Regions from separate parts of the Hymenobacter monticola genome, predicted to be linked through region 1. Evidence: riboswitches for the same ligand, from Rfam matches in the RefSeq annotation. Region 1 holds a riboswitch; each other region holds the start of a gene.
The links. Region 1 has a riboswitch for S-adenosylmethionine ahead of metH (methionine synthase). Riboswitches for the same ligand answer to the same signal wherever they lie in the genome.
Positions count from the first base shown of each region.

Region 2: another riboswitch for S-adenosylmethionine. It lies ahead of MTP16_RS22625 (trans-sulfuration enzyme family protein); the one in region 1 lies ahead of metH (methionine synthase).
Region 3: another riboswitch for S-adenosylmethionine. It lies ahead of MTP16_RS20615 (ATP-grasp domain-containing protein); the one in region 1 lies ahead of metH (methionine synthase).
Region 4: another riboswitch for S-adenosylmethionine. It lies ahead of MTP16_RS05095 (O-acetylhomoserine aminocarboxypropyltransferase/cysteine synthase family protein); the one in region 1 lies ahead of metH (methionine synthase).

Region 1 covers NZ_CP094534.1:776,423-783,630, forward strand. Annotated here, with positions in the region: gene MTP16_RS03470 (molybdopterin molybdotransferase MoeA) at 1-851, shown strand, start outside; SAM riboswitch class I at 1,240-1,348, shown strand; gene metH (methionine synthase) at 1,422-5,117, shown strand; gene metF (methylenetetrahydrofolate reductase [NAD(P)H]) at 5,216-6,172, shown strand; gene MTP16_RS03485 (tetratricopeptide repeat protein) at 6,330-6,809, shown strand; gene MTP16_RS03490 (energy transducer TonB) at 6,979-7,208, shown strand, end outside.
Region 2 covers NZ_CP094534.1:5,409,606-5,416,813, reverse strand. Annotated here, with positions in the region: gene MTP16_RS22650 (CTP synthase) at 32-1,678, opposite strand; gene MTP16_RS22645 (T9SS type A sorting domain-containing protein) at 1,876-3,330, opposite strand; gene MTP16_RS22640 (hypothetical protein) at 3,568-3,738, shown strand; gene MTP16_RS22635 (Na+/H+ antiporter) at 3,841-5,451, shown strand; gene MTP16_RS22630 (YidH family protein) at 5,470-5,739, opposite strand; SAM riboswitch class I at 5,841-5,955, shown strand; gene MTP16_RS22625 (trans-sulfuration enzyme family protein) at 6,097-7,208, shown strand, end outside.
Region 3 covers NZ_CP094534.1:4,913,813-4,921,020, forward strand. Annotated here, with positions in the region: gene MTP16_RS20590 (YsnF/AvaK domain-containing protein) at 1-297, shown strand, start outside; gene MTP16_RS20595 (YsnF/AvaK domain-containing protein) at 357-1,304, shown strand; gene MTP16_RS20600 (hypothetical protein) at 1,403-1,885, shown strand; gene MTP16_RS20605 (amino acid permease) at 1,975-3,423, opposite strand; gene MTP16_RS20610 (LLM class flavin-dependent oxidoreductase) at 3,567-4,586, opposite strand; gene MTP16_RS20615 (ATP-grasp domain-containing protein) at 4,727-5,722, opposite strand; SAM riboswitch class I at 6,083-6,177, opposite strand; gene MTP16_RS20620 (TonB-dependent receptor plug domain-containing protein) at 6,269-7,208, opposite strand, start outside.
Region 4 covers NZ_CP094534.1:1,177,476-1,184,683, reverse strand. Annotated here, with positions in the region: gene MTP16_RS05095 (O-acetylhomoserine aminocarboxypropyltransferase/cysteine synthase family protein) at 160-1,539, opposite strand; SAM riboswitch class I at 1,929-2,042, opposite strand; gene MTP16_RS05090 (LysM peptidoglycan-binding domain-containing protein) at 2,321-2,611, opposite strand; gene MTP16_RS05085 (hypothetical protein) at 2,792-3,214, shown strand; gene MTP16_RS05080 (lysylphosphatidylglycerol synthase transmembrane domain-containing protein) at 3,304-4,389, opposite strand; gene MTP16_RS05075 (TonB-dependent receptor domain-containing protein) at 4,545-7,208, opposite strand, start outside.

The DNA of each region.
Region 1 (7,208 bases):
CGCCCGAAACGTCCGGCGTCAACATCCACCACCAGGCCGCCGACCGCCGCGCCGGCGATGCCCTGCTGACGCCCGGCACCCGCCTGGGTCCGGCCGAGCTGGCCGTGGCCGCCACCGTGGGCGCCGCCGAAGTGGCCGTGACGCGCGCCGCCCGCGTGGCCGTGGTGAGCACCGGCGACGAGCTGGTGGGCATTCAGGAAACGCCGCTGCCGCACCAGATTCGGCGCTCCAATGCCTACGCGTTGCAGGCGCTGTTCACGCAGGACGGAGCCGCGGTTTCGCTCTTCCACCTGTCCGATGCACTCGATGAGCTGCGCGACGGCCTCACCAAAATCCTCGGCGCGGGCTTCGATGCCGTGGTGCTGAGCGGGGCCGTGAGCAAAGGCCGCGCCGACCACCTGCCGGGCCTGCTGCGCGAGCTGCACGTGCGCGAAATTTTCCACGAAGTGCAGCAGCGCCCCGGCAAGCCGCTGTGGTTTGGGGCCCGGGAAGGCGGGCCGGTGGTGTTTGGCTTGCCTGGCAATCCGGTTTCCACCTTCATCACGGCTTGCCGCTACGCGCGGCCCTGGCTGCGCGCCGTGCAGCAGCCGGAAGGTGCGCCGGCAGTAGCAGCGGTTGAAACCCCTGCGCCGGCCGTGCTCACAGTGGATATCAACTTCAAGCCCCAGCTCACACACTTCGTGCCCGTGCGCCTGACCGTGGATACCGAAGGCCGGCGCCTGGCTACGCCGCTGCGCGTGGGCGGCTCGGGCGACATGTTGAGCCTGGTGGGAGCCACGGCGTTTCTGGAGCTGCCGCCGGAGCCGGCCGTGTTTCTGGCGGGCAGTGCGTGGCCGTGCTGGGTGCTGTAAGCTGGCTTTTATGGTTCTTTAGTTGAACTTCTGGCCCCGGACTGCGTACAGCAGCCCGAGTCGCAGCGCCAGCGGCTGAGTGTTGAGGGTGGCCCGGCGCACTGGCCACCGTCTTTTTTCTCACCGGAAGCCACCCGAATTATGCCGACGAAAAAAGCAAGCACCGCCAAAAAAGACCCCTGCTGGAAAGGTTACGAGCAGGAAGGAACCAAGAAAAAAGACGGCAAGACCGTCCCGAATTGCGTGAAGAAAGACTAGCTCTTGTAGCGGCTTTGTATAGCAGAAGGCCCCGGCCTGCGCCCACTTGGCGCGGGCCGGGGCTTTGTTTTGGAGGTAGGCCCACGGGGCCAAATTGATTTAAAGGGTTGCGTCGTATCTTCGCCCTACGCTGCTATCCAGAAAGACCGAGGGACCGGGCCCGATGACGTCTTGGCAACCTACCGCGAGTAGGTGCCAACTCCCGTTTCACCGCTGTTTTTGGTGAAAGAAGATGACAGCCGGAACTGTGCCAGCCCGCACGGGTTTCTTTCTGGATACGCGCTTACGTAGCTATTCGACCCCAGAAAAGAAATGCCCACCGCCACCCTCGCCGCTCCTTCTCCGCTTCCCCAAATCCTGCGCCAGCGCCTGCTGATTCTCGACGGCGCCATGGGCACCATGATTCAGCGCCACCCGCTCACGGAGGAGGACTTTCGCGGCGCCCGCTTCGCCGACCACGACCGGCCCCTGCGCGGCAACAACGACCTGCTGAGCCTCACGCGGCCCGACATCATCAAGGGCATCCACGCCGAGTATTTCGCCGCCGGGGCCGACATGGTGGAAACCAACACCTTCTCGGGCACCACCATTGCACAGGCCGACTACGGCCTGGAGCACGTGGTGTATGAACTGAACTACGAGTCGGCCCGCCTAGCCCGCGAGGCGGCCGATGAATACAGCACGCCCGACAAGCCGCGCTTCGTGGCCGGCGCCGTGGGCCCCACCAACCGCACTGCCTCGCTCTCGCCCGACGTGAACCGGCCCGGCTTCCGCGCCGTGACGTTTGACGAGCTGGCCACTGCCTACCTGGAGCAGGTGCGCGGCCTCGTGGATGGCGGCGTGGACACACTGCTCATCGAAACCATCTTCGACACGCTGAACGCCAAGGCGGCGCTCTACGCCGTGCAGAAATTCTTTGACGATGGGGGCCGCGTGGTGCCCGTCATGATTTCGGGCACCATCACCGACGCCTCGGGCCGCACGCTGAGCGGGCAGACGGTGGAGGCATTCTGGAACAGCATCAGCCACCTGCCGCTGCTGAGCGTGGGGTTGAACTGCGCCCTCGGTGCTCACCAGCTTAAGCAGTACGTGGAGGAGCTGAGCCGCATTTCCGACGTGCACATTTCGGCCTACCCCAATGCCGGCTTGCCCAATGCTTTCGGTGGCTACGACGAGTCGGCCCAGGAATTTGCGGCGCTGGTGGAAGACTATTTGAAAGACGGCATCGTGACGGTGGTGGGTGGCTGCTGCGGCACCACGCCCCAGCACATCGCCGAACTGAGCAAGCTGGCCGAGCGGTACAAGCCGCGCGAGTTGCCGACTGAGTTGCAGCCCGCCACCCACCTCAGCGGCCTGGAGCCATTCGACATCAAGCCCGAGAGCTTGTTTGTGAACGTGGGCGAGCGCTGCAACGTGACGGGTTCGCGCGCTTTTGCCCGGCTCATTCGCACGGGTGCTTATGAGGAGGCGCTGGCCGTGGCCCGCGTGCAGGTGGAGGAAGGCGCCCAGGTGCTCGACATCAACATGGACGAGGGCATGCTTGATTCGGAGCAGGCCATGACGACGTTTCTGCACCTCATCGCCTCCGAGCCCGACATTGCGCGGGTGCCGGTGATGATAGACTCCTCGAAGTGGAGCGTGATTGAGGCCGGCCTGAAGTGCGTGCAGGGCAAGAGCATCGTGAACTCGATTTCGCTGAAAGAGGGCGAGGAGGTGTTTTTGCAGCGGGCCCGCACGGTGCGCCAGTACGGCGCGGCCATGGTGGTAATGGCCTTTGACGAAGAAGGCCAAGCCGATACCTACGAGCGGCGCATTGCCATTTGCCAGCGCAGCTACGACCTGCTGATGGGCATCGGCTTCCCGGCCACCGACATCATTTTCGACCCCAACATCCTCATCGTCGGCACCGGCATGGAGGAGCACCGCAACTACGCGGTCGACTTCATCGAGTCGGTACGCTGGATTAAGCAACACCTGCCCGGCGCCCTCACCAGCGGCGGCGTGAGCAACATTTCGTTCTCGTTCCGCGGCAACGACGTGGTGCGCGAGGCCATGCACGCGGCCTTCCTCTACCACGCCATCCGGGCCGGGCTGGACATGGGCATTGTGAATCCCAACCAGCTGGCGGTGTACGACGAGGTGCCCAAGGACCTGCTGGAGCTGGTGGAAGACGTGCTGCTCAACCGCCGCGCCGACGCCACCGAGCGCCTGCTGGAATTCGCCGACACGGTAAAGAAGAAGGACAAGGTAGAAGCCGTGGCCGACGCTTGGCGCAGTCTGCCGGTACAGGAGCGCCTCTCGCACGCGCTGGTGAAGGGCATTACCGAGTTTATTGACGAGGACACCGAAGCGGCCCGCCGGGAACTGGCCCGGCCGCTCGACGTAATTGAGGGCCCGCTGATGGCGGGCATGAACGTGGTGGGCGACCTGTTTGGGGCCGGCAAGATGTTCCTGCCGCAGGTGGTGAAGTCGGCCCGTGTGATGAAAAAGGCCGTGGCCTACCTGGAGCCGTACCTGTTGGCCGACAAGCAGGGCTCGGACCGGCAGACGGCCGGCAAAATCCTGATGGCCACGGTGAAGGGCGACGTGCACGACATCGGCAAAAACATTGTGGGCGTGGTGCTGGCCTGCAACAATTTCGATATTGTGGACCTGGGCGTGATGGTGCCCCTCGAACGCATTCTGGACGAAGCCCAGGCGCAGAACGTGGACGTTATCGGCCTCTCCGGCCTCATCACCCCTTCGCTCGATGAGATGGTGTACGTGGCCCAGGCCATGGAAAAGCGCGGCATGAAAACCCCGCTGCTCATTGGCGGCGCCACCACCTCGCGCCTGCACACGGCCGTAAAGATTGCGCCGGCCTACAGCGGCGCCGTGGTGCACGTGAACGACGCCTCGCGCAGCGTGGGCGTGGCGGCGGGCCTGCTAGGCTCGGGTGAAGTGGCGTATGCCGAGACGGTGGCCGCCGACTACGCCGCGCTGCGCGCCGACTACGCCAGCCGCCAGCGCGAGAAGAACTACCTGACCATCGAGGCGGCCCGCGAAAACGGCTTTAAATCTGACTGGAGCGCGGTTTCGATTACCAAGCCCAGCTTCCTCGGCACCAAGGTGCTGGAAGACTACGACCTGGCCGAGCTGGCCGAATACATCGACTGGACGCCCTTCTTTCACACTTGGGAGCTAAAGGGCCGCTACCCGCGCATCCTCACCGATGAGACACTGGGCGAGGCCGCCACCAAGCTGTTCGAGGATGCGCAGGCCATGCTCAAGCGCATTATTGACGGCAAGTTGCTGTCGGCCCGCGCGGTGCTGGGATTCTGGCCGGCCAATACGGTGGATTACGACACCATCGAAATCTACGCCGATGATTCGCGCGACACAGTAGCCACCGAGTTTTTCACCTTGCGGCAGCAGGGCGAGAAGGGACCACGCATTCCCAACCTCGCCTTCTCTGACTTCCTGGCGCCGAAGGCATCGGGACGCGCCGACTACCTGGGTGGCTTTGCCGTGACGGCCGGCATCGGCATTGAGACACTGCTGGAACAGTTTGCGGCCGACCACGACGACTATTCCAGCATCATGGTGAAGGCCTTGGCCGACCGCTTGGCCGAGGCCTTTGCCGAGCGTCTGCACGAGCGGGTGCGCCGCGAGTTCTGGGGCTACGCGCCCGACGAGCACCTCACCGGCGAAGAGCTGGTGCAGGAGAAATACCGTGGCGTGCGCCCTGCCCCCGGCTATCCCGGCTGCCCCGACCACACCGAGAAAATTACGCTCTTCCAACTGCTCGACGCCGAGGGCAACACCGGCATTTCGCTTACCGAAAATCTGGCCATGTACCCGGCCTCGTCGGTGAGCGGCATGTACTACGCCCACCCGGATGCCCGCTACTTCGGCCTCGGCCGTATTGGCCTCGACCAGGTGAGCGACATTGCCCACCGCAAGGGCATGGCCACAGCCGAGCTGGAACGCTGGCTGATGCCCAACCTCAACTACGAGCCGAAGAAATAGTGTAGCGTGGACTCTGTGAGTCCGCGCCCTACAGTGTCAATAGAAAGTTCCGACCTCACGCTTCCATGCGCGGACTCGCAGAGTCCACGCTACATTCAATGAAAGTTACCGACCACCTGGCCAAGGCCAACGGGAAAACCCTTTTCTCCTTCGAAGTGCTGCCGCCGAAAAAGGGCGAAAACATCCACAACCTGTTTTCGAACATTGAGCCCCTGATGGAGTTCAAGCCGCCGTTTATCGACGTGACCTACCACCGCGAGGAGTACGTGTACCGCCACCACCCCAACGGCCTGCTGGAAAAGAAAACCGTGCGCCGCCGGCCCGGCACCGTGGGCATTTGCGCGGCCATTAAAAACCGCTTCGACGTGGACACCGTGCCCCACCTCATCTGCGGCGGCTTCACGAAGGAGGAAACCGAGAATGCGCTGATTGACTTGCACTTCCTGGGCATCGATTCCATCCTGGCCCTGCGCGGCGACCCCATCAAGAGCGAGGGCGTGTTCAAACCCGAGCCCGACGGGCACGCTTATGCCTGCGACCTCATTGGGCAGGTGGCCAACCTGAACAAGGGCGAATACCTCGACCAGGAGCAGGACGACGTGTGGGCCACCAACTTCTGCATCGGCACGGCCGGTTACCCCGAAAAGCACTTCGAGGCTCCCAACTACAACGCCGACATCCGCTACCTTAAGCACAAGGTGGACCGCGGCGCCGACTACATTGTGACGCAGATGTTTTTCGACAACGAGGAGTTTTTCCGGTTCGAGAAGCTGTGCCGGGCCGCGGGCATCGACGTGCCCATCATTCCGGGCCTCAAGCCGCTCACCACCAAGAGCCAGCTCACCATGCTGCCCCGCTCCTTCTACCTCAACCTGCCCGAGCCGCTGGTGGAAGCCGTGAGCCAGTGCCGCGACAACGACGCGGCCCGCGCCATCGGCATCGAGTGGTGCCTCAACCAAAGCCGCGAGCTGATGGCCCACGGCGTGCCCTGCCTGCACTACTACAGCATGGGCAAGTCGGAAAGCATTAGGCGGGTGGCAGCGGAGTTGTTTTAGAGCCGGTTCTGAGACAAATCCAGCACGTCGTGCAGCGCGCCAGCGAAGCCCCTTTACCGCGAAGGCAATTCAATCGTATGGATTGATAGTTGTGCAGTAAAGAGGCTATGCTGGCGCTTTGCACGACGTTCTTTTTTAAATCTGACGGACCCCTAAAGTGCTCGACGACCTGTTTGCCCAACTACGCACGGCCACGGCACCGGCCGAGATTGAGGTGCTGCAAAGCGGCATCTGGCAGCTCTGGCTCACGAGCGGCGACGTGGCCCTCGACAAAATGCTGGAAGCTGGCATGCGCGCCATGCAGGCCGAAGACCAGACGCTGGCCATTAAACATTTTACCGAAATAATTCAAATCAATCCGGAGTTTGTCGAGGCCTGGAACAAGCGCGCCACGGCGTATTATTTGCGGGGCGAATACCGGGCTTCGCTCGACGACATTGCCGAGACGCTGCGGCGGGAGCCCCGGCATTTTGGGGCGCTGTGGGGCGAGGCCAGCATCTGGCGCCAGCTCGGCGAGTACCGGCGCGCATTGCGGGCGTTAGGGCATTTGGCCGCCATTTGCCCGCACTTGCCTGGCCTCCACGAGCAGCAGCTTTACCTACGCGAGCGCCTCGAAGACGGCGGTGCGCTGGAATAGCAGCATGGGAAAAAAGAAGATTTTGCTACCTTAGGTCTCAGCAAACGTTTGGGACCGAACCAGCGGCAATTTCTCCTTTTTCAATACCCGTGCCACTATGAATAATTACATTTACGCTATTTGTCAGTTTCCCCTCTTCGCATTGGCACTGACAGCTAATGCCCAAAAAATGCACACCACCAAATGGGAAAGCGGCCAGCTCGACCGGCGCACCAAAGTGGGCGTGTGGGAATACTATGGCTACACGCCGTCGAAAGAGCAGGTGGTGGTGCAGCGCTACGACCACTCGGCCAAGCAGTTGCTGTACTTCCGGCCCAGCGGTGAGTTTATTTATAACATCGAACTGAAGCCGGGCCAGTGGAAACGCCACGCCGTGGACCGGCCGCCGCTGTTTATCGG
Region 2 (7,208 bases), 970 kb from region 1:
GACAGGCGTCTGCAAACATTCGTTAACCCAACTACCCTTTGCGGTGCTGGATGGCGGCCCGCACGAAGCGCACAAACAGCGGGTGGGGCTGCTCCACGGTGCTTTTCAGCTCGGGGTGGAACTGGCCGGCCACGAACCAGGGGTGCGTGGGCAGCTCAATCACCTCCACCAAGCCGGTATCGGGGTTGGTGCCGGTGGCTTGCAGGCCGGACTCTTCGAACTGCTGCAGGTACTGGTTGTTGAACTCGTAGCGGTGGCGGTGGCGCTCGCTGATGTGGTTTTTGCCGTAGGCTTTGGCGGCTTTTGAGCCGCGGCGCAGGTCGCAGGCGTAGGCGCCGAGGCGCATGGTGCCGCCCTTCTGGGTGATGTTCTTCTGCTCCTCCATCATGGCGATGACGGGGTTGGGCGTGAGGGCGTCCATCTCGGTGGAGTTGGCGTTGTGCAGGCCGAGCACGTGACGGGCGTACTCCACCACGGCCACCTGCATACCCAGGCAGATGCCGAAGAACGGGATGTTGTTCTCGCGCACGTATTTCACGGCGGCAATCTTGCCCTCGAAACCCCGTTCGCCGAAGCCGGGCGCCACCAGCACGCCGTCGCAGCCGTGCAGCAGGGCGGCGATGTTGTCGTGGGTCACGTTGTCGGACTGAATGCTGCGCACCGTCACCTTGCATTCGTTCTGGGCGCCGGCGTGCACAAAGGCTTCGTTGATGGACTTGTAGGCGTCGGGCAGCTCCACGTATTTGCCCACGAGGGCAATGGTCACTTCCTCGGTCGGATTTTTCAGCTTGCCAAGGAAGTCCTTCCAGGCTTCCAAGTCAGGGTGCTGAGCGCCGCCGGTCAGCTTCAGGCGTTTGATAACCCGCTCATCGAGGCCCTCTTTACGCATGAGCAGCGGCACCGAGTAGATGCTGTCGGCGTCGAGGCTTTCGATGACCGAGTTGATTTTCACGTTGCAGAACAGCGCGATTTTGCGGCGCATCTCCATCGGGATGGGGTGCTCGGAGCGGCACACCAGGATGTCGGGCTGCAAGCCGGCTTCGCGCAGGTCGCGCACCGAGTGCTGGGTGGGCTTGGTTTTGAGCTCGCCGGCGGCCTTGAGGTAGGGCAGCAGCGTGAGGTGAATGACCAGCGAATCGTACTCGGGCAGCTCCCAGCGGAGCTGGCGCACGGCCTCCACGAAGGGCAGGCTCTCGATGTCGCCGATGCAGCCACCGATTTCGGTGATGACGACGTCGAACTGGCCGTTCTGGCCCAGCAGCAGCATGCGCCGCTTGATTTCGTCGGTGATGTGGGGCACCACCTGCACGGTTTTGCCGAGGAAGGCGCCTTCGCGCTCGCGCCGGATGACGTGGTCGTAGATGCGGCCAGTGGTGACGTTGTTGGCCTGCGAGGTGGGCGTGTTCAAGAACCGCTCGTAGTGGCCGAGGTCGAGGTCGGTTTCGGCCCCGTCATCGGTCACGTAGCACTCGCCGTGCTCGTACGGGTTGAGCGTACCGGGGTCGATGTTGATGTAGGGGTCGAACTTCTGGATGGTGACTCGAAACCCGCGGGCCTGCAAAAGCTTGGCCAGCGAGGCGGAAACAATTCCTTTGCCGAGTGAAGAAGTGACGCCGCCGGTAACGAAAATGTATTTCGCTGCCGACGCGGAGGGGGAGGGGGTTGGGCGTTCGGGCATGACGGGAGTCAAAAGTACGGCATTCGGAGTTGGGAATCCAGGAAAAAACTCGGGCCATTGCGCGTCGTCTGGCCACTTTGGCGCTCAATTGCCTGAGTCGCTACGGTTCCGGTTGCCTGCGGACTGTGCCAAAAAAGCCCCCGCCACCAGTCGGTAGCGGGGGCTTTGTATCGTGGAGGGTACTCACTGTTCGCAGATTATTCGAGCACCACACGCTTAGTTATTAGGTAGGCATTTGCCTGCACCCGTAACTGGTACACGCCCCGAGCTAATTCGGTGGTGGCAAACGAAAGTGGGCCCCCGACAGGCGGCGCGGCGGTGTGCTGACGCACCACCTGGCCCAGCGCATTCAGCAGCGTCACCTGCACGCCTGCAGCGCCCCAAGCGGCCGGTAACTGCACCGCAAAGCTGCCCCGCGCCGGGTTGGGAAACAGGGAAACTTCGGCCGCTGCGGCACCAGTAGTGGCAGCCAGAGGCGTGAAGGTGCCGGTGTTGAGCAGCACCCCAACTGTGCTGCTGCCGAAGTTAGCCGTGATGATATCCGGTCGGCTGTCGCCATTCACATCGGCTACGGTTACACCGTATAACGTGAAGCCGGCGCCGGTGCCGGCTGCATAAGTTGTTGCCGTCGAAAATCCCCCGGCGGCTTGCCCCAGTAATATTCCGGCCGTTTCGGTGCCCGCGTTGGCGGTCACGAGGTCGAGCCGGCCATCGCCGTTCACATCGGCCACTGCCACCCCATCCGGGTTGCTGCCGGGCCCGGTTGAGTAGGTGCGGATTGGGGCAAGTCCCCCACCGACCTGACCCAGCAACACCCCGACGGTGTTGCGGTTGGTGCTGGTCGTCACGATATCCGGCCGGCCGTCGCCGTTCACGTCGGCCACGGCCAAGCCATTTGGACGGGTAGTGCCGATGGTTGGGTAGGTGCTGACCGGGCCGAAGCCCCCACCCGCTAGTCCAGGCAGTATTCCGACGCTGCCGTCGTGGTTTGTGACAATGTCTGCTCGGCCATCGCCATCCATGTCGGCCACCGCTGCGCTTTTCGGGTAAGCGCTGGTTAAATGAAAGCTGAAGGGAGCAAAGCCCCCGCTGGCCAGCCCTAGCAGCACTCCCGCCGAACCGTTGCCGGTGTTGGCCGCCACGATGTCCGGTCGGCCATCGCCGTTCACGTCGGCCACGGCCAAGCCATTTGGACTGGTGCTGGCATTAATTCCGGTCAGGTACGTACTGGCGGGAGCAAATCCCCCACCGACGAATCCCAGCAACACCCCGACATTGTTGGTTAGGAGATTGGTTGCTACGATGTCCGGTCGGCCGTCGCTGTTCACGTCGGCTAACGCTAGGCCAAAGGAGAGGTCGCCACCAGTCAGGTAGGTGTTAATGGGGGCAAAGCCCCCACCGGACCGCCCCAGCAATACGCCCACGGAGCCCCCTGAGGAATTCACCGTCACGATATCCTGCCTGCCATCGCCGTTCATATCAGCCACGGCCACATTGTAAGGGAAGGTGTTCAAGCCAGTCGGGTACGTACTGGTTGGCGCAAAACTGGCCGGGGTTTGGGCCTGGGCCCCGCCGGCTGTAGCTAGTAGCAGCCCCAGCGCCGCCAGCAAGCGGGCCCGGCGTAGGTGAGTAGGAGAGGAGAGGTGGGGCATAAGAAAAAGATAAATGATAAACGGGTAGTCAATGGCCTTAAGGACTAATATTAGCGCCGAAATTCTTACTCAAAATTCATGCCTCCATCTAAGGCCGAACTGATTGGTAATAAATAATTCAGGTCCTGACGCCACTCCTACTGCCACCAAATAGGCACCCCAAAGCTGCCGTAATAAAATGACGCCACACCCCACGCCAAGCATTGAAATCGATTGCAGAAATGCGTATATTTATAAATGGCACGTTTCATCAATCACCTCGTCCACGTCTGGGGCCTGAGCCCGGTGCACTACTGGCACCTGCGTCTGCTGTTCGCCCTGTTGCTCGTGCCCCTGCTGGGGGTGCTTTACATCGTGTTTTTTGACCGGCCCCGGCGCCCCACCATGGGCCGCAAGCTGTGGCAATAAGCGTGTGACGGGTGGGGCTAAAAGGCAGAAACCAGCAAAGCCGTGTGGCGCGCAGCGCAGCATGATGTTTCTTTGAGGCGTTCATACGCCTCTGCTTGCCCTATGCTACACGAAACCCTGCTGCTGGTTCTTGGTCTGCTTTTCGTGGTGTTTCTGCTGGTGATGCTGGGGCAGAAACTGGGCATTTCCTACCCCATTTTCCTGGTGCTGGGCGGGCTGGCGCTGAGCTTCGTGCCCGGCCTACCGCGGGTGGCCATCGCGCCCGACCTCATTTTTCTGATTTTCCTGCCCCCACTGCTCTACGAAGCGGCCTGGACGACTTCGTGGAACGACTTCTGGCGCTGGCGGCGGGCCATTGGGCTGCTCGCGTTTGGGCTGGTGGGGTTCACCTCGGCCATTGTGGCCTACGTGGCGCAGGCCGTCATTCCAGGGTTCACGCTGGGGCTGGGCTTTTTGCTGGGCGGCATCATCTCGCCCCCCGATGCGGTGGCGGCCACCTCGGTGCTGCGCGGCGTGAAGGTGCCGCGGCGCGTCACGGCCATTCTGGAGGGGGAGAGCTTGATTAACGACGCCAGCAGCCTGATTGTGTTTCGGTTTGCGCTGCTGGCGGTGCTCTCGGGCACGTTTGTGTGGCAGGAGGCGGCCACCAGCTTCGTGGTAGTGAGTGGCATGGGGCTGGTGGTGGGCATTGTGGTGGCTTGCGGCTTCTTTCTGATTCACAAGTACCTGCCCACCACGCCCAGCATCAACACGGCCCTCACCTTCATGGCGCCTTATGTGATGTACCTGCTGGCCGAGGAGTTCCACTTTTCGGGCGTGCTGGCGGTGGTGAGCGGCGGGCTGCTGCTTTCGCACCTCTCGCACCGCGTATTCGATGCCAACACCCGCCTGCAGGCCAACAGCGTGTGGGCTGCGGTGAGCTTCGTGCTCAACGGGCTGGTGTTCATTCTTATTGGCTTGCAGCTGCCCATTGCAGTGGGCGGGCTGGGCGAATACTCCCTGCAGCAGGCCATTTCCTACGGGTTGCTGATGAGCGGGCTGGTCATCGTCATCCGGCTGCTGTGGATGTATCCGGCGGCGTTTGTGCCCCGCTTTTTGAGTGAGAAAATCCGCAACAGCGAGCCAAGCCCGGGCTGGCAGGGCACGCTGGTGCTGGGCTGGGCGGGCATGCGCGGGGTGGTGTCGCTGGCCTCGGCGCTGTCGGTGCCGCTGATGACGAACGACGGCCTGCAATTCCCGCAGCGCAACCTCGTGCTGTTCATCACCTTCGTGGTCATCCTCGTCACGCTGGTGCTGCAGGGGCTCACGCTGCCGGCCATCATCCGCTTCACCAAAATAGCCGATAACGACGACCGCATGCCCCTGGAGGAGCAGGAAGCCGGTGTGCGCCTGCACATGCGCGAGGCCGCCGTGAAGCACCTGCAGCGCCAGTACCCCGCCGAAACCGAGGCCAACGAGCTCATTGCCCGCCTGCAGCAGCGCATGCAAACCGAAATCAACCTCACCGCCCGCACCCTCAACTCGCTGGAAGTGAACGACGCCGGCCGCGCCGCCCTACGCCAGTACCACATGGTGCTGCTCGATGTGCTGAACGTGCAGCGCCAGACGCTGGAGCACCTGCGCCACCACGACTCCTACGACGACGAGGTGCTGCGCCAGCAGGAAGCCCAGCTTGACCTCGACGAGGCCAAGGTGAAGCATATTGAGCGCTAAACCGCAGGAGCCGCGCCGCTAATTGGGGCGCTCGCAGGCAGCCAGCTGCCGGCGGTGCACGCGGAAGCGCAGCAGCCCCACCAGCAGTACCACGGCTGCCACGGCCAAGGCCATGTAGCCCAGTCGGCCGCCGCGCTCGGGATGGAACTGCAGCAGGGCCAGCCCAAACCCCACCAACGCCAGACAGGTGCGCACATAGGTAAGCAAGGTGCGTTCGTTGGCGAGGCGGGTGCGCTGCAGGGCCAGCCGGTCGGTGAGGGAAAGAGGGGAGGGAGCGGAAGGACGCATGAGGCCAGCGGAGGTAAGCGGAGTAAAAAGGATTTTTGAGGCCGACTACTTGCGCGGTTTTACTTGCCCGCTATATTTGCAGCGCGCTCCCTCATACGGAGCACTTATCAAGAAAGGCGGAGGGACAGGCCCTGCGATGCCTTAGCAACCAGCAGCAATGCCAGGTGCTAAATCCTGTTCTGAGTCGGCTTTGGCCGGTTCAGGAGAAGATAAGTCTACAAGATGTGCCCCGACTGCAGCGGGATGCTCTTCTGACTTGTCGGAAGGGCTTTTTTTATGCCTTTCCGGTGAGAAATCTTGAAAGTGCTTAGGTAAGCGGGTGCGTTTTCGTCTCAACCACAAAAACGCCAACAACCCATGCAAGCCTCCACCCGACTCATTCAGTCTTTTCCCGTCGACGAGCTCACCGGCGCCCTCGCCGTGCCTATCTACCAGACCTGTACGTTCGTGCAGGAGTCGCCGGGCGTCAACAAGGGCTACGATTACTCCCGCACCGCCAACCCCACCCGCAGCGCCTTGGAAAAGCTGCTGTCTGGCCTCGAGCACGGCCATTCGGCCTACGCCTTCGCCAGCGGCATGGCCGCCATCGACGCCGTGCTCAAGCTGCTCTCGACCGGCGACCAGATTGTGGCCATCGACGACATCTACGGCGGCGCCTTCCGCCTGTTCGAGCACGTGTACCGCCGTTTTGGCATCGACATCGTGTATTGCGACACCGCCGACCTGGCCCAGGTACAGGCCGCCATCACCGACCGCACCCGGCTGGTGTGGCTGGAAACGCCTTCCAACCCCACGCTCAAAATATCCGACATTGCCGGGCTGGCCGAGCTGGCCCACGCCGCCGGCGCCTGGCTGTGCGTCGATAACACCTTTGCCTCGCCGGTGCTGCAGCAGCCCCTTTTGCTGGGCGCTGATTTAGTGGTGCACAGCGCCACCAAGTACCTGGGCGGCCATTCCGACCTCATTGCCGGGGCCGTGGTGGCGGCCACCGAGGAACTGGGCAAGCAAATCCAGTTTATCCAGAACGCCTCCGGCGCCATCCTGGGCCCGTTCGATTCGTTCCTGGTCATCCGCGGGCTCGAAACGCTGCACCTGCGCATTGCCCAGCACTGCCGCACGGCTCTGCAGGTGGCCCGGTTCCTGCAAACCAGGCCCGAAATCCAAGCCGTGTACTACCCGGGGCTGGCGTCGCATCCGGGCCACGCCCTGGCCAAGCAACAGCAGCCCGACGGTTTCGGTGGCATCGTTGCGCTGGTGCTGAAGGATGACACCGTGGAGGCAGCCACGCAGCTGGCTACCAGCCTGCAATATTTCAAGCTGGCCGTGAGCCTGGGCGGCGGCAAAAGCCTCGTGTGCCACTCCGCCTCGATGACGCACACGGCCATCCCGGCTGAAACGCGCCGCGCCGCCGGCTTCGCCGACAGCCTGCTGCGTCTCTCCATCGGCCTGGAAGCCGCCGACGACCTGAT
Region 3 (7,208 bases), 1.5 Mb from region 1:
CACGAAACCCAGACCGTGGACGTGCCCACCCAGGAGGAGCAGGTGCAGGTGGAGCGGGTGCCCATCAACCGCGTGGTGGACACCCCGCCTGAGGTGCGCCACGAAGGCGACACGATGATAATTCCGGTGCTGCGCGAGGAGGTGGTCGTTACCACCCGCATTGTATTGGTGGAGGAGCTGCACGTGCGCAAGCGCACCCTCACCCTCAGCCATCCCCAGGAGGTGGAGCTGCGCCGCGAGCACGTGAGCTACGAGCGCATCGAGACGCCCCCGCCGGCGTCCGAAACGGCTTCCTGATTCCAACGTCTTTCGACATTTCCTTTCCTTCCTTTCCACATTTTCCTTTCCCCAGTACCATGGCCCAAACCGTAGTAGGCTTGTTCAATAGCGCTTCAGAAGCGCAGCAAGCCGTTCAACAACTCATGTCCGCCGGCTTCGTGCAAAGCAACGTCGACGTAGCCGCCCAGGATGCCCGCAACGCCCAAACCGTGATTGGCGGCGGCAGCAGCACCAGCGGCCGCAACAACGACCCCTCGGACTACACCAACAGCAGCGGCACCTCCGTGGAAGGCGCGGCCGACGCCACGGCCCGCACCGCCGGCCGCGCCGAAGACGGCATCAGCAACTTCTTCAGCAACCTGTTTGGCGGCGACGACAACGACGACGCCCGCGCCTATACCTCGGCCACCCGCAGCGGCCGCTCGGTCGTGACGGTGCACGCCGCCTCGGCCGATGAAGCCGAGCGCGCCCGCGACCTCCTCGACAACGCCGGGGCCATCGACGTGCACGAAGGCTACACCCGGGGCGCCTACGGCATGACGGGCAGCGCGCAGGGCTATGCTGCGTCCGGCACGCAGGCCACCGGCACCGCCGAGGGCGCCCAGAAGCTGAACATCATCGAAGAAAACCTGCAAGTGGGCAAGCGCGTGGAGCAAACCGGCGGCGCCCGCATCCGCAGCCGCATCATTGAGAAGCCGGTGGAAGAGCACGTGCGCCTGCGCGAAGAGCACGTGAACATCCAGCGCCGCGACGTGAACCGCCCCGCCACCGCCGCTGATTTCGAAGCCTTCAAGGAAGGTGAAATCAGCGTGACGGAATCGGCCGAGCGCGCCGTGGTGGCCAAAGAAGCCCGCGTGGTGGGCGAGGTCAGCATCGGCAAAGAAGTGACCGAGCGCGAGGAAACCGTGCGCGACACCGTGCGCAGCACCGACGTGCAGGTGGAGCAACTGGGCACCAACCAAACCGGTACCCGCTCGGCCGAGGACGATGCCTACAACAGCGGCACCGGCACCACCAACCGCTAGGCTCCCCTATCGTAAGCAAAAAGGCGGCTGCATGTGCAGCCGCCTTTTTTTGTTGCCCGCCGCTAGGCGGGCATTTCACGCCCACAAACTACAGCGCCATGTCCCGCACCGTCGTCGGCTTATTCAACCACGTTTCCGCCGCTCAGCAAGCCAGCGCACAGCTACTCGCCGCCGGCTTCCCGCAAGCCAGCATGCACCTCGCCACCTCCGATACCCTCCGCGCCGAGCACCTCTCCGCGCCAACCGAGGCCACCGAAGCACCCACCGAGCCACTGGGCACGGGCTTTATCCGCTTCTTCACCGACCTCTTCGCTGGCAACGAAAACGCCGATGCCGATGCCCACACACACGCTGCCGCCACCCACGCCGACAGCGCCGTCCTGACTGTGGTCGCGACTACTGAGGCCGATGCCACTCGCGCCCGACAGATGCTGGAGGCCGCCGGCGCCGTGGACGTGTACAAGCAGGCCGCGCCGCGCGGCCCGGCTGGCGCCGGCGATGATGTGGTGGATTTGGAAGGCCGCCTGGGCCGCGTGCGGGACAGCGACGAGCTGGATGCCAACGGGCTGACCACGCATTAGAACGAGTACCCCGAAGCTCCTGCTTCGGCACGTTGAACGAATGACGTTCTGACGCGCCGAAGCAGGAGCTTCGGGGTACTCGTTCTGTTTTATTCCGCCTTCTGCGCCAGCCGCAGCTTGCTGTGCTTGCGGCCGTACCCATAGTAGATGGCCATGCCCAGCGCCAGCCACACAATGAGGCGCAGCCACGTTTCCCAGGGCAGCGAAGCCATCATCACGAGGCACACGAGGATGCCCAGAATGGGCACCACCGGCACCCAGGGCGTGCGGAAGCTACGCGGCGCGTCGGGGTTGGTGCGGCGCATAATCATCACGCCCAGGCACACCATCACGAAGGCCAGCAGCGTGCCGATGCTCGTCATTTCGCCCACCACCGAAATGGGCACGAAGCCCGCAAACAGCGCAATGAACGTGCCCAGCAGCAGCGTCGACTGCGCAGGCGTGTTGAAAACCGGGTGCAGGCGCGAGAACACCGGCGGCAGCAGCCCATCCTTCGACATCGAGAAAAACACCCGCGACTGCCCCAGCAAATCGACCAGAATCACGGAAGTATAGCCCACCAGAATGGCCAGAATCACGGCCGACGACAGCCAGGCGTAGGGCGTTTTCTCAATGGCCACGGCCACCGGCGCCGCGTTGTCTTTGAACTCGGTGTAATTGGCCAAGCCCGTGAGCACGTGCCCAAACAACACGAATAGCACCGTGCACACTGCCAGCGAGCCAAGAATGCCCACCGGCATGTTGCGCTGCGGGTTCTTGGTTTCCTGGGCCATGGTGGCCACGATGTCGAAGCCGATGAAGACAAAGAAGATGACGCCCGCCCCGCGCAGGATACCGCTCAGCCCGAACTCGCCGAAGGTGCCGGTATTGGCCGGGATGTAGGGCTGGTAGTTGGCCGGGTCGATGTACTGCCAGCCCAGCGCGATGAACACCAGCACCACGGCCACCTTCAGGGCTACCACCAGCGCATTGAACCAGGCCGAGCCCTTGGTGCCGCGCGTCACGATGGCCGTAATGGCCAGCACGATGAGCATGGCCGGCACGTTCACGAAGCCGCTCACGGTGCTGCCGTCGGCCAGCGTGGCCGACTCAAACGGCGACATCACCAGCCGCGCCGGAATGTGCAGCCCGTACTTCCCCAGAAACTTGATGAGGTATTGCGACCAGCTGATGGCTACCGTTGCCGCGCCCACCGAGTACTCCAGCACCAAGTCCCAGCCAATAATCCAGGCAAACAACTCGCCCATGGTGGCATAGGAATAGGTATAAGCCGAGCCCGACACGGGCACCAGCGCGGCAAACTCGGCGTAGCACAGCGCCGAGAAGGCGCAGCCCACGGCCGCTACCACGAAAGAAAGGGTAACGGCTGGCCCCGCGTTGTTCGCCGCCGCAATTCCGGTAAGCGAAAACAAGCCTGCTCCTATAATAACGCCAATGCCAATGGCAATGAGGCTGATGCCGTTGAGGCTACGTTTGAGGGTGTTGCCGCCCGTTTCGGCCGCTTCGGCCCGAAGCAGCTCTAGTGATTTTTTAAGCATGTAGTTATTGAGCGCGCCGGTCGGCACGCGTATTAATGAACTGTCATGCTGAGCGCAGCGAAGCACCTTACCACGACGCGACGATTTGTGCGAACGTGATAAGCTGCTTCGCTGCGCTCAGCATGACAGACGAAAGGCGTTACTCACGCCAGCACCTGAATAACCGACTCCGAAAACCGCTCCATCTCCTCCAGCTGCGGACTGGCCTGCAATAGGAAAAAGTCTACGCCCACTTTCTCGAACTCCCCAATCCGGTCCTGCAGCTGGGCGGGCGTACCCGTCAGGCCCGTGCGCAGGCCGCGGTTCGACACCGAGTAGTCCTGCAGCGACACTTGCTGCTCCAGCTGCGTGCCGGCCAGCCACTGCTGGTAGTTGCCGTAGCCCGAGGCCGAGGCCTGCACGTTGGTGATGCGGTCCAACTCTTTTTTTACCTCGAGCTCGGTGTTGCGCACAATGGAGTAGCCGGCCACCCCAAATTTCATCGGCGGCAGGCCTTTCTGCTCGCGGCGGCGGCGCATATCGGCAATGCGGGCGCCTATGAGTTCGGGCGAGTCGCCGTGCATTACGTAGCCGTCGCACTGGGTTGAGATGAGGTCCTTGGCCGCTTCCGATTCGCCGCCGGCGTAGAGGAACGGCGCCTTGACAGGCTTGGGCTGCAGGATGTTGTCGGCCACTTGGTAGTACTTGCCCTCGTAGCTGAAATGGTCCTGCGTCCACACGTTCTTCACCACGTCGAGCCACTCGCGGGTGCGGGCGTACCGGTCGTCGTGCTGCTCGAAGTGCAGGCCGTACTTCGTGGCCTCGTCGCGCCACCAGCTCGACACCACGTTCAGCGACAAGCGGCCGGGCGCAATTAAATCAATGTTGGCGGCCTGCTTGGCCAGCAGCGCGGGGTTGTGGAAGGTGGGGCGCACGGCCACCATGATTTCCAGCTGCTCGGTCACAGCAGCCAGCGCGGCGGCCGTGCTCCAGGCTTCCAGCGACGGTGCCTCGGTGCCCTTGATGTCGTTCAAATACAGTTCGGCGATGAGCGTGAGGTCGTAGCCCCAACCCTCGCTGCGCTGCGCCAGCTGCTTCACGTAGCTCCAGTCGGTGGGCATCTGCTCGTCCTCGACGTTGCGCAGCCAGCCCCCAAAAATGGGCATCCAATATCCAAATTTCATGGCAGTTTTCTTATTGCCAACCGTCATTGCAGCGCACAGCGAAACACCCTCTCCCGGTGAGTATTCTTCGCTGCAACGAAGCGGCGAGGATGCCTCGCTGCACGCCGTGTTGACGGTTAACCTATTTCTTGATAAGCGGCTTAAGCCGTTGCCAACTCGACTTGCACGGCCGCCGGCACCGCAGCCGGCAGCTGCGTTTCGAGGTAGTCTACGAAGCGGGCGTAGGGGTCAAAACCCACCACGTTCACGGCATCGGCCACGAAGTTGGAAAGAGCGTTGATGTCGTAGAACAGCACGTCGCCGGTGCGGTCGTCGATGAGGTATTCGATGCCGCCCACGTCGATTTTGGCGGCGGCCACGATGCGCTCCACGGCGGCAATTACCTCAGCCGGCGGCGTGAAGGCTTCCACCTGAATCCCTTTTTTCGGCGCCTCCGTGAGGCAAAACTCGGCCGACTGTTCCTCCGGAATCTGGCAGATTTCGGCCGGGCACAGGTTGAAGCTCTCGCCGGTGGTGTACACCTTCATGGCGTAGAGGAACTTGCCGTCCAGCGTTTCCACGCGGTGGATGTTGCCGCCGCGGGGCGTCACGTACTCCTGCACCAGGGCAGTCTGGTCAATGCCGAGGTCTATCTGGTTGGCGTCCACGGCCGCTTGCAGGCCCTCAATGGTGTCGAAGCGGATGATGCCCGCGCCGCTGCCGCCGATGTTCACCTTCACCACGATGGGGAAGCGCAGCTCGCGGGCCGCGTCCACGGCGCGCGAGGCGTGGTTGATGACGCGCGAGGCCGGGTACTTCAGCCCCAGCGACTCAAACAGCGAGAGCTGCCGGGCCTTGTTGGTTTCGATGCTGGTGGCCACCGAGCCGTTGATGATGCGCGTGCCGATGCGCTCCAAATGCGTGGCGTAACCGGCCGTGTGGAAGATGCCCTGTCCGTGCCCGCGCAGGTAGGCCGAGGAGCTCATGCGGTTCACCACCAGGCTGTAGCGGCTTTCTTTTTCCGAAGGGTTGAAGAGGTGGTGGGCGGCGTCAATCTTCTCGTAGGGCAGTCCGCGGCGGTCCAGCTCGGCAAAGAGCGGCTTGAACCATTCGGGGTGCTCGAAGTAGATGCCAATGGGCTTTTGAACAGCAGACATACTTGGAAATAAAGTAGTTGAAATACAGGCAAGCGGGCACGCTGCTCAACGCAGGTGGTGAACTGGCAAAGCCCGAAATGAGAGGAGGATTTGGCCGCCCAGCGCCTTGCGCCAGGCCACGGCCGAACAAGGATGAGAAACCTCGACGGATATGCGCAACACCGCAGCCGCACATGGCGGCCCGGCGAAGCCAATATGCTCCGGTTTCGGTTTAGCTACCCGCGATGAAAAAGAGGCACCGGGTTAAGCCAGGCAACAACAGCAACAACACGCCATGCCAGCCCGGTGCATCAGCGCCAGACGGGCATTAAAAGCTGTAAAAATTGCGGGTTGGTTGTTGGAGGCTTCCACGGCAACTTGTTTTTATATGGTCAGGAATTGGCACCGTTTCAGGAATATCCCAGATGGTTGCCGACGCGTCGTAGAGCCTGTCTCTCAGCGTCTCTGTATAAAAACAATCCTTTGGGGAGAAAGAATTGATACGGCAAAGATACAGCAAGGCCCTTCGATTTGTTCAAACCGAGGGGCCTTGCTATGAAAAACGGGTTATTTCCGCAGCGCCAGTCGCAGCCCGCCCATCAGCCAGCGGGTGGGCATCTGAGCGCCCAGCAGGTCGGAATACTTCTCGTTGAACAGGTTCTGCACCTGGCCCGTGAGCCACAGCCGCTGAGGCAGCAAGGCCACTTCGAGCCGGGCGTTGAACACCGTGTACTCGGCGTTATTTGTGCGGTTGATGGCTGCGGCAGTGCTGGCGTCGCGCTGCTTCCAGAGGCCGCTGAGGCTGCCGTTCACACGCTTTGAGGTTAGGCTGACTGTGCCTGACACTACCTGGCGGGCAATGTTGGCGAGGTACTGCGAGGCGATGTTGTCGGCATTGCTCACCTTCACCAGCATATAGCCCACGCTGCCGTCAAAGCGGGTGGTAGGTGAGAATTGGCGCTGGTACACCAGCTCCGTTTCCAGGCCGCGGGTAGTCACGTCGAACAGGTTTTGGGCGTAGCGGTAGGTGGCGGCGGGGTTGAGGTTGGTGAGGCCGCTGGCCTCGATGACGCGGGCGCCGGGCGTGGGCACGTAGTCAATCTGGTTGTTGCCCTTGCGCAAAAAGCCGGTGGCTTTCACCGTGAAACCGGGCAGCGAGCGGTAATCGGCGCCCGCCTCGTAGTTCATCGTGCGCTCGGCCTGCAAGCCGGCGTTGCCCACGTTGAAGCCGCTGGGCACGGTGCCAGCCCGGCCGTTGGCGTTATAGCGCTCGGTGAAATCGGGCGCGCGAATGGCCCGGCCGATGGCGCCGCGCACGGTCAGCTCCTCCCCTATCTGCTGGCTCACGTTGAGCTGGGGCACCACTTCGGTGCCGTAGGCCTGGTCGTGGTCGAGGCGCAGGCCGCCGGTGAGGGCTAGGCCCGCCGTGGGCGTGAGGGCCACCACGCCGAAGGCCGCGTAGTGCCACTGGTCGTGGTTGCCGCGGTCGTTGCTGACCACCGAGCGG
Region 4 (7,208 bases), 400 kb from region 1:
CCGTGGGCCGATTCTACCGCTGCCAAATACCTAGGCCGCCAGCGAGGCTGGCGCCGGCCCACCAGAGGTGGCCCGCCAGCGGCAGTTTTTTAGTGATTAATGGTTAACGGTTAGTGGTCAATGGCCTTTTGGAACCAACTAACCGTTAATCACTAACAATTACACTTCCAGCGGCTGGGCGTGCTCCAACTCGGGTTCGTCTACTTCATCACCCTCAGTGGGCTGGGTCGCAGTGTTGCCCACAGCATCGAATGCCGCTTGCAAGTCGGCTTTAATGTCCTCGAAGTGCTCGATGCCGACCGAGAGGCGCAGCGAGGTGGGCGTGACGCCAGCCGCTAGCTGCTCGGCCTCGCTCAGCTGCTGGTGCGTGGTGGCCGAGGGCTGAATGATGAGCGTCTTGGCGTCGCCCACGTTGGCCAGGTGGCTGATGAGCTTCAGGTTGTCGATGAATTGCGTGGCTGTTTCCTTGCTGCCCTTGATGCGGAAACTCAGCACGCCACCGAAGCCGCGCTTCAGGTATTTCTGCGCCAGGCGGTGGTAGGGGCTGCTGGCCAGGCCGGGGTAGTTCACGCTTTCTACCTGCGGGTGCTGCTCCAGCCAGGTGGCAATTTTCAGGGCGTTTTCCACGGTGCGGTCCACGCGCAAGCTCAGGGTTTCGAGGCCTTGCAGCAGCTGGAAGGCGTTGAAGGGGCTCTGCGAGGGGCCGAAGTCGCGCAGGCCCTCCACCCGGGCCCGGATGATGAAGGCGATGTTGCCGAACGGCCCGCCCTTGCCGAATACGTCATTGAAAACCAGTCCGTGGTACCCCTCGCTGGGCTCGGTGAACTGCGGAAATTTGCCGTTGCCGAAGTCGTAGGTGCCGCCGTCCACAATCACGCCGCCGATGCTGGTGCCGTGCCCGCCAATCCACTTGGTGGCCGACTCTACCACGATGTGCGCGCCGTGCTCCAGGGGCCGGAACAGGTAGCCGCCCGCGCCGAAGGTGTTGTCCACAATCAGCGGCAGGTCATACCGGTTGGCGATGGCGGCAATGGCCTCAAAATCGGGAATGCTGAAGCTGGGGTTGCCAATGGTTTCGAGGTAAATGGCCTTGGTTTTCTCGTCAATCAACTCCTCAAAAGAGGCCGGGTTGTCGCCATCGGCAAAGCGCACCTCGATGCCCAAGCGCTTGAATGCCACCTTGAACTGGTTGTAGGTGCCGCCGTATAGGAAGGCCGTGCTTACAAAATTGTCGCCGGCCTGCAGGATGTTGTTCAGGGCAATAAACTGAGCTGCCTGGCCTGAGCTGGTGGCCAGGGCCGCCACGCCGCCTTCGAGCGCCGCCACGCGCTGCTCAAACACGTCGGTGGTGGGGTTCATCAGGCGGGTGTAAATATTGCCGAACTCATTCAGGGCAAAGAGGTTGGCGCCGTGCTCGGCATTCTTGAACACGTAGCTGGTGGTTTGGTAAATGGGCACGGCGCGCGAGCCGGTGGTGGGGTCGGGCTGCTGGCCGGCGTGGAGTTGCAGCGTTTCGAAGTGCAGGGAGGGAGCGGACATGATGCGGTTGCGTTTGGGGGATTGAAAACCCGTAATGATGAATTGTTTGGATTTGCCAAAATGCTTTGGGTAAGCGCTTTATGACGTAATAATCCCCCGAATAGCCCGTGTTGAAGCGGCGGCCCGAACCCAGCCGCGCGAGCCCAAAAGGGCGCGCGCCGGCCGTGGCAAGCCACCAGAAAATCCAGAAAGGAGGGGAGGGGGAGCCTAAGCTGAAATCAGCTTAGCAACAACACGGGCAGCAACAGCACATTCGCATTCGTGCCGGGCGCGTGGCGTGGAGCTGGCCGGCAAGGGCCAAAACAGAAAAACCCGAAACCACGGCGCGGAAAGCAGCCGGAGCAGTCGGGTTCAAGAAAGCGGATTCAGCGGAGTATTCCATGGCACTCGAATCATATGCCCCAAGGTGGCCGAAGCCGCCGTGGGTAGGAATTGGCACCTTTCGCAGAGGATGGTTGCCAGCGGGTCAGGGAGCCTAGTCTCTCGCCGCTTCTGTATAAAACTTGAAACTTCCCGCCGTTAGCAGGGAGTACCGCGTTGGTAGGGCAAATGTACGGGAGAAATTTTTGGATGGGCAATGCGAAAAGCGAAAAATATTTTTCGCTGGCTCAAGCCAGCTGTCATCCTGAGCGCAGCGAAGGACCTCCTCACGTCAAAGCTTCCTGACGTGAGAAGGTCCTTCGCTGCGCTCAGGATGGCAGTTGGTTATGATTAATATAAACGCAAAAAAGCCACCCTGAAACAGAGTGGCTTTTCTCACCTTTTTTCTGCAAAAAAGTACCTAGAGACTAGGTATCGTCAACACCTGGCCCACTTCGATGTGGTCAGGGTTTGCGCCGATTGTGGCCTTGTTGGCCTCATATATCTGATGCCACTTGGCGGCGTCGCCGTAGTGGTTTTTGGCAATTTTAGAAAGCGAGTCACCGCTCACCACGGTGTACGAGTCGCCGGTCGTAGCCGGTTGGGCGTCGGCGGCGTTTCCGAAAAAATCAGTGCCGCCAGCAGCCGGTTTCGCTGCGGGCTCTACGGGTTTTTGCTCGCCTTTGTCGCTGAGAAAATCAAAGAGTCCCATGGATTAGTTCAGTAAGATGGAGAAAAATTGTGGAGTAGCCGACGTGCGAGCCAGCTAACAGGGCCCATATACGGGCCGGTCCCGGCGGGGTTTCGCATTAAACTCTTTTGCTTAGCCGCCGTAAGCCGACGAGTTTGCAACCGCAGACCACCTCATTCTTTCACCATTTTTTTTGTGCTCATGAAACCTCAGTCTCTGTTTTCGCTCCGTTATGTGGCCAGCTTGCTGTTGCTGCTGTCCTTGTTCGTTACCGCCTGCGGCAACGACAAAGGAAAGGTAGAAGGCGTGAATATGCTATACGGTACCGATAGCAAAGTTTGGAAAACCGCCAAAGAAACCGATGCTACCGGCGACAAAGTAAAGCAAACCGACGCGCAGAAAGACCAGCAGCTGCACGTTTTTGCCAACGGCAACTACACCATGACCGACGGAGCCGCCGGCGCTGTGTCGGGCAAATACACCTTCGACCAGGCTGCTAAAACCATCTCTTTCACCCCCGAAGGCAGCTCCACGTCGAACCAGTTTGCAGTAGAAACCCTCACCGACGACAAGCTCACGCTGAAGTCGGCCGACGGCGCCACTCTGATGCTGGAAAAGGAATAAACTTGGCGTTTGCTGATGATAAAAAAGCCCCGAGCCATTGCGGTTCGGGGCTTTTTGTTTGAACGATACGCTCGGCTTGACGGGCTGTTTTACAACGCTGCGGGCCGCTTGCCAAACACCCGCGCCACCCAGCGCGGCAGGAAAATCAGGCCCAGCACCAGGTAGAGGTAATAGGTCACGATGCGGTAGAGTAGCACCACGAAGCTCGTCATGGTAGCCGTGCCGATGAACTTGCCGAAAAAAGTGGGAAACGCGCCCTCCGCAATGCCCGCGCCGCCCGGCGTGATGGCCACCAGCAAAATGACTTTGTAGGTGATGTTGCGGGCAAAAATGAACAGGAAGGTGCCCGTGTCCATGGGCACGAAGGCGGCGATGAGGCAGCCGATGATGGCGTAGCGGGCCGTCCAGACGAAGGCCGTGCTCACGCCCGCCCGCCACCAGTAGGCCGGGCCGGCCCCGCGCAGCTGCTGCGAGGCGCGCACCAGCTCCTGCCCGTGGCGGTAGGCCGGGCGGCGCCAGCGCCGCAGCAGCCGGAACGAAAACAGCCGCACCAGCAGCCGGCGTACCGACTTCGGATTGACAAAAATGGCGTACAGCATCAGCCCCGCGTAGAGCGTTACGAACAGGTAGCTCACCCCAAACGCCACCCGCAGCGTGGCCACGAAGCCGGTTTGCAGGGCCTCGTGGGGGTAGAGCCCGGCGCCCGCGATGAGCACTACCAGCGGCACCATCACCACGTAATAGAGGTTGTCGAGTAGGGCCGTCACCATGATGTATGCCAGCCCCTTGCCCAGCGGAATGCCTTCTTTTTCGAGAATAAAAGGGGCCGCCCCCGTGCCACCCTGGCCCGAGGGCAGCACGCAGGAGGCAAATTCCCAAATCATAATCACATCAAGCGCCTGCCGGTAAGTGAGCTCGGTTTCGGCAATGTGGCGGATGCGGTAGATGTAGCCCAGGTCGCGGGCGGCCAGCACCAGCACGGCCGCCAGCAGCCAGCGCCAGTCGGCGTGGGCCAGCGGGGCCAGCTCGCCGGGCTTGTAGCTGTGCCAGAACAGGTAGCCCACCACCAGCAGCCCCAACACCACCGGCAGGATGAGGCGCGAGGGCCGCAGCCGCTGCAGGAAGTGCGCATCGTCGGCGTCGGCGGGCGGGGTGGCGGGGAGCTGGTCGGTCATCAGGCAGGAAAGTAGCAGCTGAACAAAAGTAGAGGCTGCCCTGTCGGGCGCCGCGTTAAAAATCAATTAAGAGCAACACTGGCAGATAAAAAGAACGTCATGCTGCGGTTAGCGCAACATGACGTTCTTTTTATCTGCTTTCAGGAAGCTACTGGCTACGGCCGGCCGCCGGGGCTGCCCGCCGGCACAGTGCCGTTGGGGGTAGCCGTGCCTTGCGAGGGCACGTTGGCCGGCGAGTTGAGCGGGTTGCCCACTGGCGCGGCTGGCTGGCGGCCCGTCGAGTCGGCGGGCTGGGCCGTGGGGCGCTGCATGTTGGGGAAGCCGGCGGGGCGCTGGCCGTTCATGGGAGCGCCGGTGCTGTCGGCCGGGGTTTTGCCCGAGGTGCTGTCGCTGGCCGTGCCGCGCTGCTGGCCGCCGGGGAAGCCGGCGGGCCGTTGGCCGTTGCCATTGGCCGGGGCGCCGGGGTAGGCGCCGGCCGGGCGTTGGCCCGGAGCTGCACCGCCGGGCGCTCCGCCGGGCCGCTGGCCGCCGCTAGGGCGTCCGCCTTGGCCGCCACCGCCACCGGTATCGCCACCGCCGCTGATGTCGCCGCCACCGCCGCCGTCGCCTTTCAGGTCGTCGTTGTTGATGCTCTTGCCGCGGCGCGTGGGGCCGGCCGTGAGCTTGCCGATGCGATAGCTGAAGTTCACCTGGAAGCTCAGGTTGTGCAGCACGGTGGTGCTGGTTTGGTCCAGCAGCGGGCTGCTTATCGTGTTGCGGATGTTGATGGAGTTGGTGAAGAAGTTCTGGGCGCCAATGCCAAAGCTGCCTTTCTTATCGGCAAAGTCGCGCCGCACGCTCAGGCCGTAGAAGCCAAAGCCGCTTTGCTCGCCCTGCAGCTGCACCTGCCGCCCGCGGTAGAAACCGAAGGCCTGCACGGCCAGCACATCGGTAAACTTGTAGCTGCCGAACAAGCGGCCGCTGGCCACGAAGCCTTCGTTGCTGGCGTTGTAGAGCCGGTCCGACACGTTGTTGTTCAGCACGGCGTAGTAGGTATCGATGCCGCTGTTCAGGTTGAACTTGCCGCTGTTGAGGCTGGCGAAGATGCTGCCGCCGTAAGCGTCTTCGCGGCCAATGTTGTCGAAGGTGATAATCTGCACCCCCGTGGCCACGTTGTTGATGATTTCCGGCCGCCGCACCGACTGAATCGAACCGGTGGTGTTGCGGGCAAAGGCCGAGAAGTTCAGGTTTACCTTTTTCAGAAACAGCGTGCTGTAGCCCAGCTCGTAGTTGTTCGTGTACTCGGGCTCTAGCTTGGGGTTGCCCTCGCTGATAATGAGCGGGTTTGACTGCTGCCGGTTCGGGTTCAGGAATTGCAGCGAGGGACGCTGGATGCGCCGGTTGTAGGCCAGCTTCACCACGTTGCCGTTGGCGAGCTTGCGCGAGAGGTTCACGCTGGGCACCAGCACGCCGTAGTCGGGAATGGCCACCGCATTGCCGTCCTTGAAGTCGGCCGTGATGGTGGTGTACTCGTAACGCACACCGGGCTTCAGGGTGAAGCCTTTAGCCAGGCCGATGGTGTAGGCTGCGTAGCCGGCGGCCACGTTCTGGCGGTAGTTGAAGCCGTTGTTCAGCCCCACGCCCACGCGGGGCACGTAGGCGCCGTTTTCGCCCTGGGCCACGAGGTAGCTGTAGTCGCTGTTCACGCGACGCAGAATGTCCTTGGCGCCAAATTCCAGCACCTGCGTCTTGCCGATGGGGGATTGGTAATCAGCCTGCACCGTGAATTCCTCGTTGGAACTGGGGTTGTCGTTGCGCAGGCGGCTGGCCGTGCTGAAATCCGAATTCAGCACGGTGTTCGTGAAGTCGTTCGTGCGGTCGTTGCGGCTATACAGCGTCAGGATGCTGAATTCCTGCTGCGGCTTCTCGAAGGTGTGGGTGTAGTTCAGGCTGGCATCCACCGTGCCCGAGTTGTCCACCACGCTCACGTCGCGCACCGAGTTGTTTTGCGGCAGGCTGGAAATCGTGGTCAGGCGGCTCTGGTCGTTGTTGGAGCGGCGCGCGCCGTACGAGAGCGAGGCCTGCAGCGAGTTGTGCTTGTTGATGTCGTAGTCCCAGCCCAGCACCGAGCGGCCGAAGCCCTGGTTCTGTTTGGTACTGGCCGACTGCGAGGTGGTCGACAGCACGTTGTCGTAGCCGTCCTTCACCGTTTGCCGGTTCGAGAAGCTGCCCGGAATGTTGTAGCCCGCCCGGCCGCCGGCATTGAGCGTGAAGCCCATCTTGCCGGTGCGCAGGCTGCCGTTCAGGTTTAGGTTGCTGCTGCGCGTGCCCACGCTGGCGTCGATGCCCAGCGTGCCGCCGCTCAGGTTGTTGGTTTTGGTGATGATGTTGATGATGCCGCCCGAGCCTTCGGCGTCGTACTTGGCCGAGGGCGAGGTGATGACTTCCACCGACTTAATCTGCTCGGCCGGAATCTGGCGCAAAGCGTCGGCAATGCTGGTGGCGGCAATGGCCGAGGGCTTGTTGTTGATGAGCACCCGGATATTGCTGGAGCCGCGCAGGCTCACGTTGCCGTCCAGGTCCACGCTCAGCAGCGGCACGCGCTTGAGCACGTCGGTGGCGTCGCCGCCGCGGGCCGTCTGGTCGTTTTCGGCGTTGTACACGGTGCGGTCCACCCGCTCCTCAATCAGCGGCTTTTGGGCCACCACCACTACTTCGCCCAGCTTCTGGGCCGAGGTAGCCAGGGCCACCGCGCCCAGGCTCGTGGTGTTGCCGGCCGTGACTATCACGCCCGCTTTGTCCTCGTTTTTATAGCCCAGAAAGCTGACCTGGACGGTGTA